DNA from 2 places in the Vibrio sp. KUL80 genome. Region 2 is predicted to be linked to the other one. Evidence: predicted binding sites of a transcription regulator. Region 2 holds the regulator's gene; the other holds the start of a gene.
The links. Region 2 encodes PurR, which represses purine synthesis genes. Its sites were predicted from a motif close to TNANGNAAACGTTTNCNTNA; they were not measured.
Positions count from the first base shown of each region.

Region 1: ihfA (integration host factor subunit alpha) is a predicted target of PurR. The motif match lies at 3,070-3,089, and genes of this name have one in related genera.

Region 1 is NZ_AP045841.1:1,933,457-1,937,986, reverse strand. It holds gene pheS (phenylalanine--tRNA ligase subunit alpha) at 1-261, shown strand, start outside; gene pheT (phenylalanine--tRNA ligase subunit beta) at 280-2,667, shown strand; gene ihfA (integration host factor subunit alpha) at 3,133-3,426, shown strand; gene AC6I8U_RS08930 (RelA/SpoT domain-containing protein) at 3,508-4,284, opposite strand; gene AC6I8U_RS08925 (thiopurine S-methyltransferase) at 4,516-4,530, shown strand, end outside.
Region 2 is NZ_AP045841.1:2,370,301-2,374,830, forward strand. It holds gene torD (molecular chaperone TorD) at 51-704, shown strand; gene purR (HTH-type transcriptional repressor PurR) at 1,042-2,046, shown strand; cyclic di-GMP riboswitch class I at 2,226-2,314, shown strand; gene AC6I8U_RS10910 (TfoX/Sxy family DNA transformation protein) at 2,432-3,022, shown strand; gene AC6I8U_RS10915 (TVP38/TMEM64 family protein) at 3,141-3,824, shown strand; gene AC6I8U_RS10920 (putative signal transducing protein) at 3,825-4,157, shown strand; gene AC6I8U_RS10925 (alpha/beta fold hydrolase) at 4,138-4,530, opposite strand, start outside.

The DNA.
Region 1 (4,530 bases), 440 kb from region 2:
CGTTACCGTCCGTCATACTTCCCATTCACTGAACCTTCAATGGAAGTGGACGTTAAGCGCAAAGATGGCAAATGGCTAGAAATCTTAGGCTGTGGTATGGTGCACCCAAATGTACTTCGCAGCGTAGGCATCGACCCTGAAAAATACTCTGGTTTTGCATTCGGTATCGGTATCGAGCGTCTAGCTATGCTTCGTTACGGCGTAAATGACCTACGTTCGTTCTTCGAGAACGACCTACGTTTCCTAAAACAGTTCAAGTAATCCAGAGGGTTCATCACAATGAAATTCAGCGAATCATGGCTTCGTGAGTGGGTAAACCCTTCAGTTTCTACTGACGAGCTTACGCACCAAATTACAATGGCTGGCCTAGAGGTGGACGACGTACTACCTGTAGCGGGCTCTTTCACTGGCGTTAAAGTAGGTAAAGTGGTTGAGTGCGGTCAGCACCCAGACGCAGACAAACTACGCGTAACTAAAGTTGATGTTGGCGCAGAAGAACTGCTAGACATCGTTTGTGGCGCGCCTAACTGCCGTGAAGGTCTGAAAGTAGCAGTAGCAACAGTTGGTGCTGTTCTTCCAGGCGATTTCAAAATCAAGAAAGCAAAACTACGTGGTCAACCTTCACACGGTATGCTGTGCTCGTTTACTGAGCTAGGTATCGATGTTGAATCTGACGGCATCATGGAACTTGCTGAAGACGCTGTTATCGGTACTGATTTCCGTGACTTCCTAGGTCTTGATGACGTGACTGTTGACGTTGACCTAACAGCAAACCGCGCTGACTGTTTCAGCATCCGTGGTCTTGCTCGTGAAGTAGGCGTTCTAAACCGTGCTGACGTAACTGCACCAGCGGTTAACCCTGTTGAAGCATCTATTGCTGACGTGGCTTCGATCGAAGTTAAAGCAACAGAAGCATGTCCTCGTTACCTAGGTCGTATCGTTAAGAACGTGAACGTTCAAGCAGAAACACCACTATGGATGCAGGAGAAACTGCGTCGCTGTGGCATTCGCTCAATCGATCCTGTTGTAGACATCACTAACTATGTACTTCTAGAGCAAGGCCAGCCAATGCACGCGTTCGATCTTGATAAGATTGAAGGTGGCATCGTTGTTCGTATGGCAGAGCAGGGTGAAAAACTGACTCTTCTAGACGGTACTGAAGCTGAACTAAATGCTGACACACTTGTTGTTGCAGACCACAACAAAGCGCTAGCGATTGCTGGTATCTTTGGCGGTGAAGAGTCTGGCGTAACAACTGAGACTAAAGACGTACTTCTAGAGTGTGCGTTCTTCGCACCAGACCACATTCGTGGCCGCGCACGTAGCTACGGTCTTCACACGGATTCTTCAATGCGTTTCGAGCGTGGTGTTGACTATGCACTACAAGCCAGCGCAATGGAGCGTGCAACAGAGCTTCTAGTTGAGATCTGTGGCGGTGAAGTGGCACCTGTGGTTACTGTTGAGTCTGACGCAGACCTGCCTAAGCCGAACACCGTTGAACTACGCCGCACTAAGCTAGATTCACTTCTTGGTCACCACATCGCTGACTCTGAAGTTGTTGAGATCCTAGAGCGTCTAGGTCTAACAGTTACGAAAACGGATACAGGTTGGACGGGCGTTGCGCCAACATGGCGTTTTGACATCGCAATCGAACAAGACCTGATTGAAGAAGTGGGTCGTATCTACGGTTACGACAACATTCCAAATCAACACCCTGCTGCAACACTTAAGATGCACAACCACGTTGAAGCGGATCTTCCGCTGAAACGTGTACGCGATCTGCTTGTTGATCGTGGCTACCATGAAGCGATTACTTACAGCTTTGTTGAGCCAGAGCAACAAAAACTTGTTGTGCCAGACGTTGAGCCATTGATTCTGCCTTTCCCAATCTCTGCGGAAATGTCAGCAATGCGTCTTGGTCTTATCCAAGGTCTTCTCAATACGGTTGTTCACAACCAGAAGCGTCAGCAGCCACGTGTTCGTCTATTCGAATACGGCCTACGTTTTATCCCTTGTGAGAACGCTGAAAACGGTATGCGCCAAGAGCCTATGCTTGCAGGTGTGATTGCAGGTACACGCAGTGAAGAGCATTGGGACATTGAAACCAACACCGTTGATTTCTTTGACCTAAAAGGTGACCTAGAAGCGATTCTAGAACTGTCTGCAAACGAGAAAGCCTACTCATTTGCTGCAGCGAAACATCCAGCACTTCACCCAGGTCAATCTGCAGCAATCGTTGTAGATGGCAAAGAAGTGGGTGTGATTGGTACGGTTCACCCAGAGCTTGAGCGTAAGTTCGGTCTAAACGGTCGCACTATCGTATTCGAAGTAGAATGGTCAGCGATCAACACGAAAGTGATTCCAGAAGCAGCAGGGCTTTCTAAGTTCCCAGCTAACCGTCGCGACATCGCTGTTGTTGTTGATGAAGCAGTAGCTTCTGGCGACATCGTTGCAGCTTGTCTAGAACAAGGCGGCGAGTTCCTGAAAGACGCGAAACTGTTTGACGTTTACGTTGGTAAGGGCGTTGAAGAAGGTAAGAAGAGCCTAGCAATTGCACTTACTCTGCAATCTGTTGAGCGTACGCTTGAAGATGCTGATATCGCGGGTGCAGTAGACGCAATCGTTGCCCATGTTTCTGAGAAATTTGGTGCATCACTGCGTGACTAATCGCGGTTAGCGCATTAACGCAATTTGCCTGAAAAAGCGAGTTACTGAAAAGTAACTCGCTTTTTTTATATCTAATATAACCAGCGAAAACAAACTGGTTTCATATCCTATAATCTTCGCAACTCACTGTTTTTAAGGCATAATTTTCGTCTACACTGTATCAATATCACTATTTTGTACTTTGTTTGTAATTTATTTTTGTCTAACTTATGGCTCCATATTAGTGATAAATATTGCCGTAGGGTTTTGTGGTAAATTATGCATCCATAATATGCTGATTTTACGATAACTTGCTAAAAGTTAACGCAAAATCCTGACATTACTCTGAAATAAAAAAGTTGGCGAAAATCAGAAGGTTGGCTTACACTTTTCAAAGTTAGGCCGTTATGTTGTTGATTGGTCGAACGAAATCTTTAGCGTTATCACTATGATAACAAGGTATGAATTAGCTTTGAGGGGAGTTTTATGGCGCTCACAAAAGCCGATCTGGCTGAGAACCTATTTGAGAAACTCGGATTCAGTAAAAGGGATGCCAAGGAAACGGTAGAAGTGTTTTTCGAAGAGATTAGAAAATCACTCGAAAGTGGCGAACAGGTAAAACTGTCGGGTTTTGGTAATTTTGATTTGCGCGATAAAAATGAGCGTCCAGGTCGAAATCCTAAAACTGGTGAAGACATTCCCATTTCCGCTCGACGCGTAGTGACATTCCGTCCGGGTCAGAAACTGAAGGCTCGAGTCGAGAACATCAAAGTAGATTAATGTCCTACTGTTAAACAAAAAGACCACCTAGCGTGGTCTTTTTGTTTTTCTATTGGTTGTTTAAAGTCCCTGTCGAGTTTATTACGCTGCTCGAATATTCGTTGTGATGTATGGTTGCCACGCGTTCTGATACAGCTCCATCGATTGACGTCTTAGGCTGGCAATCTGTGCGGTTTCAAACTCGTTGAGCTCGCGTTTTTCAGCAGCCGCTCGTCGTTCAATACCTTGGACGATTTCATATAGATCGTGTTCAGGGCCACTTTTCACGTCGGCGATGTCTTTAAGGTGAAGTTGGACTTCAGCAATAATCCCGGTTTTAGGCAGTTTCACCAACATATTCAGGTCACGGTATCCGGACGCTGCAGGGTTTTTAAAGCGGTTTTTTACACGCACGACTTGCGCTTCACGGCTAAGCGCTTCATAGGCGCCTACAAGGCTCTCCACGTCTTTAGCGACGATAGTGCCACGAGCTAGGTCTGTGATTTGGTTTACCTGACCATTAAGTTCAGTATCGATCTTCACCTTTGCACGCTCAGCAGATTTTACGCCTGCGAAGTACGCGTCGGTGTCAGTCAGTAGGGCGGTCGTTTTACAAAGCGCTTCTAGTTCATGTTGAGCTTGGTGGGCTTTGCTGTACAAGATGTCAAAATCGTTATGGGGTTGGAAGGCAGCGCCTTGAACAGCATCGATGCCGTACAAGCCACTAAGACTGTGTTTGAATACAGATGGACAAACTTCGTTTTGCTCTTGCTTTCCTTTTGTTGGGGTGGAATCGGATTGATTAAGCGTAGCCGCAAATGCAGGTGCGCGGCTGAGTACCAATAGCATTAGTGCTGCAGTACGAAGAAACGTGCTCATTCTCTCTCCTAGTTACGTTACAAAAACGGGTACAAAAAAGGCGTTAACGCGCAGGAGTGTTGCTAGTAATAATATGGGGTTCCCATAGGAAAACCCAACACAAACTGTGTAACAGAGTTTGTAAACTGTGATGCCTATCGCTAATAAAAATCTACGCGATTGGGTGTGACATTTTGTCTGCACTCTGTAAACTCTACGTTAACCATTATCTACAGCGAACATGAACCATAAATGAACGATTTTGAA
Region 2 (4,530 bases):
ATTCATCTTTATTGGCTAAAATAGGGTTATCATTTTTGGAGATTATTCAAATGCAAGAAATCAAAGCATTTAATGAGCAACGCGCAGAAATCTATTGGTGGCTTTCAAGCCTATTCGCTGCCGAGCTCACTGATGATGAACTCAACAAATACCACAGCCCTGAAATTCGCTCTTTCTTATCTGGCTTAGGAGAAAACCCTTCCCTAAAAGAACCCATTCAGGTCTTTACAGAGTCCTTGAACCGCCTTCAAGTCAGAGAAGACGCACAATTAGAGCTTTCTGCCGATTTTTGCGATCTATTTTTAAAGTCGGACAAGCACGGCGCATTGCCTTATGCCTCTATGTATATTGGTAAGTCTGGTCTTTTAAATGATCAACCTGCACAGGATATGGCTGACCTGTTAGCTAAGCACAGTGTGGCAGTGAATAAGGACTTAAATGAGCCAGCGGATCACCTCGCGATCGAGCTAGATTTTCTAGGCAACTTAATCATTCGCTCCAATGAGCTTGAAGCGGAGGCACATATGAACGATGCGCTGCACGAGCAAGCAGAGTTCATCAAGAACTACTTGATGACATGGCTACCTCAGTTTGTTGCGAAATGCCAAACTCACGACGAGTTTGGGTTTTATGCCGCTGCCGCTAAACTACTCGAAGCATTCTGCCAACTTGACTACACCTACCTAGAGGGTGAGCAAGGCTAGCCAACCTTAAAGCGCAAATCATTTGCATCACATCTGTGAGAATTAATTTGCGCTTTAGTTATAAATTTATTGGATAAGTCATTGCCAGCGCCCAAACCTAAGTCTACAATCCGCCGTTTAAATGCAAATGCCATTGGCATTCAACGCGGACTTGTGTCCAAAAATACCTGTTGAAATCTACGCTCTGAGCTTTTTTCGCCGCGGCTTGCATGCAACTTTCGGTTTTCGCAGCCAAATACTATGTTTACAACAACATAGCGTTATAAATTTGCAAAGACCACTATACTTGAAGCGGTACCAACGTTAATTATCAAGCCGCGACTAATAGGATATCACTATGGCAACTATTAAAGATGTCGCCCGCCTTGCAGGCGTTTCAACGACCACAGTATCCCACGTTATTAATAAGACTCGCTTTGTTGCTGAAGCAACTCAAGAAAAAGTGATGGCGGCGGTCGACGAACTCAACTACGCACCAAGCGCCGTTGCACGTAGCTTAAAATGTAACTCAACGAAAACCATTGGTATGTTAGTGACTCAGTCCACTAACCTGTTCTTTTCTGAGGTTATCGATGGTGTTGAGAGCTACTGCTACCGCCAAGGCTACACGCTGATCCTATGTAACACTGGTGGCGTGTATGAAAAGCAACGCGATTACATTCGCATGCTGGCAGAGAAACGCGTGGATGGCATCCTCGTGATGTGCTCTGATCTTACCGAAGAGCTGCTAGAGATGCTTGAGCGTCACGCCGACATTCCTAAAGTTATCATGGACTGGGGCCCAGAAAGCTCACAAGCGGACAAGATCATCGATAACTCTGAAGAAGGCGGTTATCTGGCAACGAAGTTCCTGATCGAAAAAGGTCACACGGATATTGCCTGCCTGAGTGGCCATCTAGAAAAAGCCGTGTGCCAAGAGCGTATCATCGGTTACAAACGTGCCCTTGCTGAGGCAGGTATCGAGATGAAAGATGATCGTATTCTTGAAGGCAACTTCGAATGCGATACAGCCGTTATCGCAGCTAACCGCATCGCAGCAATGGAAGACCGACCTACCGCTATCTTCTGTTTCAACGACACAATGGCGTTTGGCTTAATGAGTCGCCTGCAACAACTGGGTGTGCGCGTACCTGAGGACATCTCTGTCATTGGATACGATAATATTGAGCTAGCTGAGTACTTCTCGCCACCACTAACGACGGTTCACCAACCAAAACGTCGTGTAGGTAAAAACGCGTTTGAGATTCTATTAGAACGAATCAAAGATAAAGGTCATGAAAAGCGCATTTTCGAAATGCACCCAGAGATTGTTGAACGCGACTCTGTCAAAAACCTTACATAATGCTGACAAAAGTGCCTTTCTAGGCACTTTTTTTTGAACTTCATTCAAATTTTCACCTTTCAATTGTTAGTTTTTTACGCACCCACAGGCACAAATAATCCGTCATTATTTGAACCAAGATCACACTTCTAAAAATGAGTAATGATAGGATTATGTTGTTTTCATTTATTCTATGCATGTCACGCACAGGGCAAACCATCTGAAAGGGTGGGACGCAAAGCCTCCGGCCTAAACCAATTTTTAATTGATAGGTAGCGGGGTTGCCGATGGCAAGGGGAGAAGGCTCAGTTATGGCATATGCCTAACAGAGCTCTGACACCTGATTGCTATACTCTCGGACCTGATTCTGGTGACACAATCAATAACACCGAGAAAAGAATAAAGCATGGATAATCCTATACTAAAAAATTCAATGCAATTATTCGCTCAGCTTGGAAGAGTAAAGTCTCGCTCCATGTTTGGGGGATTTGGCATCTTCGTAGATGATACGATGTTTGCCTTAGCAGTGAATAACAAATTACATATCAGAACTAACCGTCAGACCGTATCCACCTTCAAAAAACTGGGTTACAAGCCTTATGTTTATAAAAAGCGTGGATTTCCCGTTGTTACTAAGTACTTCGCGTTACCTGAAGACTGTTGGCAAGATCAAGAAGGTATTCTCGATCACGCTAAACAGGCACTCGAGTTCGCGAAAACTGAGAAAGAGCAACAATCCGAAGCGAAACCTAATCGCCTGAAAGACCTTCCTAATCTTCGCCTTGCCACTGAGCGTATGCTCAAAAAAGCAGGCATTGAATCAGTGGTTGAACTTCAGGATCATGGTTCGGTTGAGGCTTTCAAGGCCATTCAGAGAACCCATTCAAGTACCGTAGGTTTAGAGCTTTTATGGGCTCTTGAAGGTGCGATAAATGGTACTCATTGGTCTGTGATTCCTCAGACTAAAAGAGATGAACTGGCTCGCTTAATTAATTAAGCTACGGTAATCTCAAGAAAAAATCAGCCTTATGGCTGATTTTTTTGTATTAGCTGAAAGGAAAAACATACTCATCCTTTCTACTACACTAATACTGAGTCATCAAAAGGATATCGTCATGAGCAAGAAGCTGATACTAGGATTGGTTTTGGTTGCTGTCGTCATTTACTTAGGCATCAACTTTGGTCAACACCTCACACTAGAAAACGCAAAAGCACAACAAGTCGCACTGAGTGAATACATCAATGAGAACTTCGTGGCTGCTGCCCTCACCTATTTCTTCGCTTACATAGCGATTACTGCATTCTCTGTTCCAGGCGCTGCCGTGGTTACCTTACTTGGCGCCGCATTGTTCGGCTTCTGGACAAGTCTACTGCTCGTTTCATTTGCTAGTACCATAGGCGCTACATTGGCATTCTTGAGCAGTCGCTTCCTACTTCGCGATTGGGTACAAAGTAAGTTCGGTTCGAAACTTGAGACGATCAATAAAGGTGTCGAAAAAGACGGTGCTTTCTATCTATTTTCTCTAAGACTCATTCCTGTGTTCCCATTTTTCTTGATTAACTTATTGATGGGTCTCACGCCAATTCGAGTCTCTAAGTATTACTTGGTGAGTCAACTGGGCATGCTGCCAGGAACTGCAGTATACCTCAATGCAGGTACCCAGCTAGCGAACATTGACAGTCTATCAGGCATTGTTTCCCCTACCGTGTTGGCATCGTTTGCCCTACTCGGTTTGTTCCCACTTATTGCCAAATGGATTATGGGGAAAATCTCTCGCTCACCACAGGTACAGGAATAGATGAAGATATTTGTAGGCAATAACCCACCAGAAACACATATTGTCCAACAGCAGTTGATGGCTGAAGGTATAGAGTGTGAAGTACGAGGCGAAGGTGTTTTTGGGTTACGAGGGGAAGTACCGTTTGACGAAAGTTCTCTACCCTACGTTTGGCTTTTCAACAAAGAGCAAGAAATGATGGCACGAGCTGTCATTCAAGATTGGCAAAATCAGGCTGAGAAAAGCGGTAACATGCCGTGGGTATGTTCCGCTTGCCACGAGACTAACGAAGCGCAATTTGGCGTCTGCTGGAACTGTCAGACGCCACAAACGGCTACGATGCCACAGACTTAATGAAATCTATTGAGTGCTTATTGAACTCTTCTGGACGCTCAACATTGCACACATGACCACAATCTTTGATCTCTAATAGACGGCTGGACTTATGTTCAGCCACCATCTCTTTGACTGGCTTAATAAACATATAGTCTTTATCACCCATCAAATACAAAGTCGGAATCGGCAACTCTCGGTCTTTAAAGTAGCGGTTGAGAGGGTTTACTTCTGTCGTTAGACGATACCAGCGCTTAAACTCTTTTTGGCACAGCTTCTTCGCCTCTCGGACGAATAACAATCGTGACTCTTTTTGGCCTTTTTGCGGCATGACAATGTACGCGAACAAGCTGTAAAGCCACATATAAGGGATAATGTGCTTACTCCAGTTGCC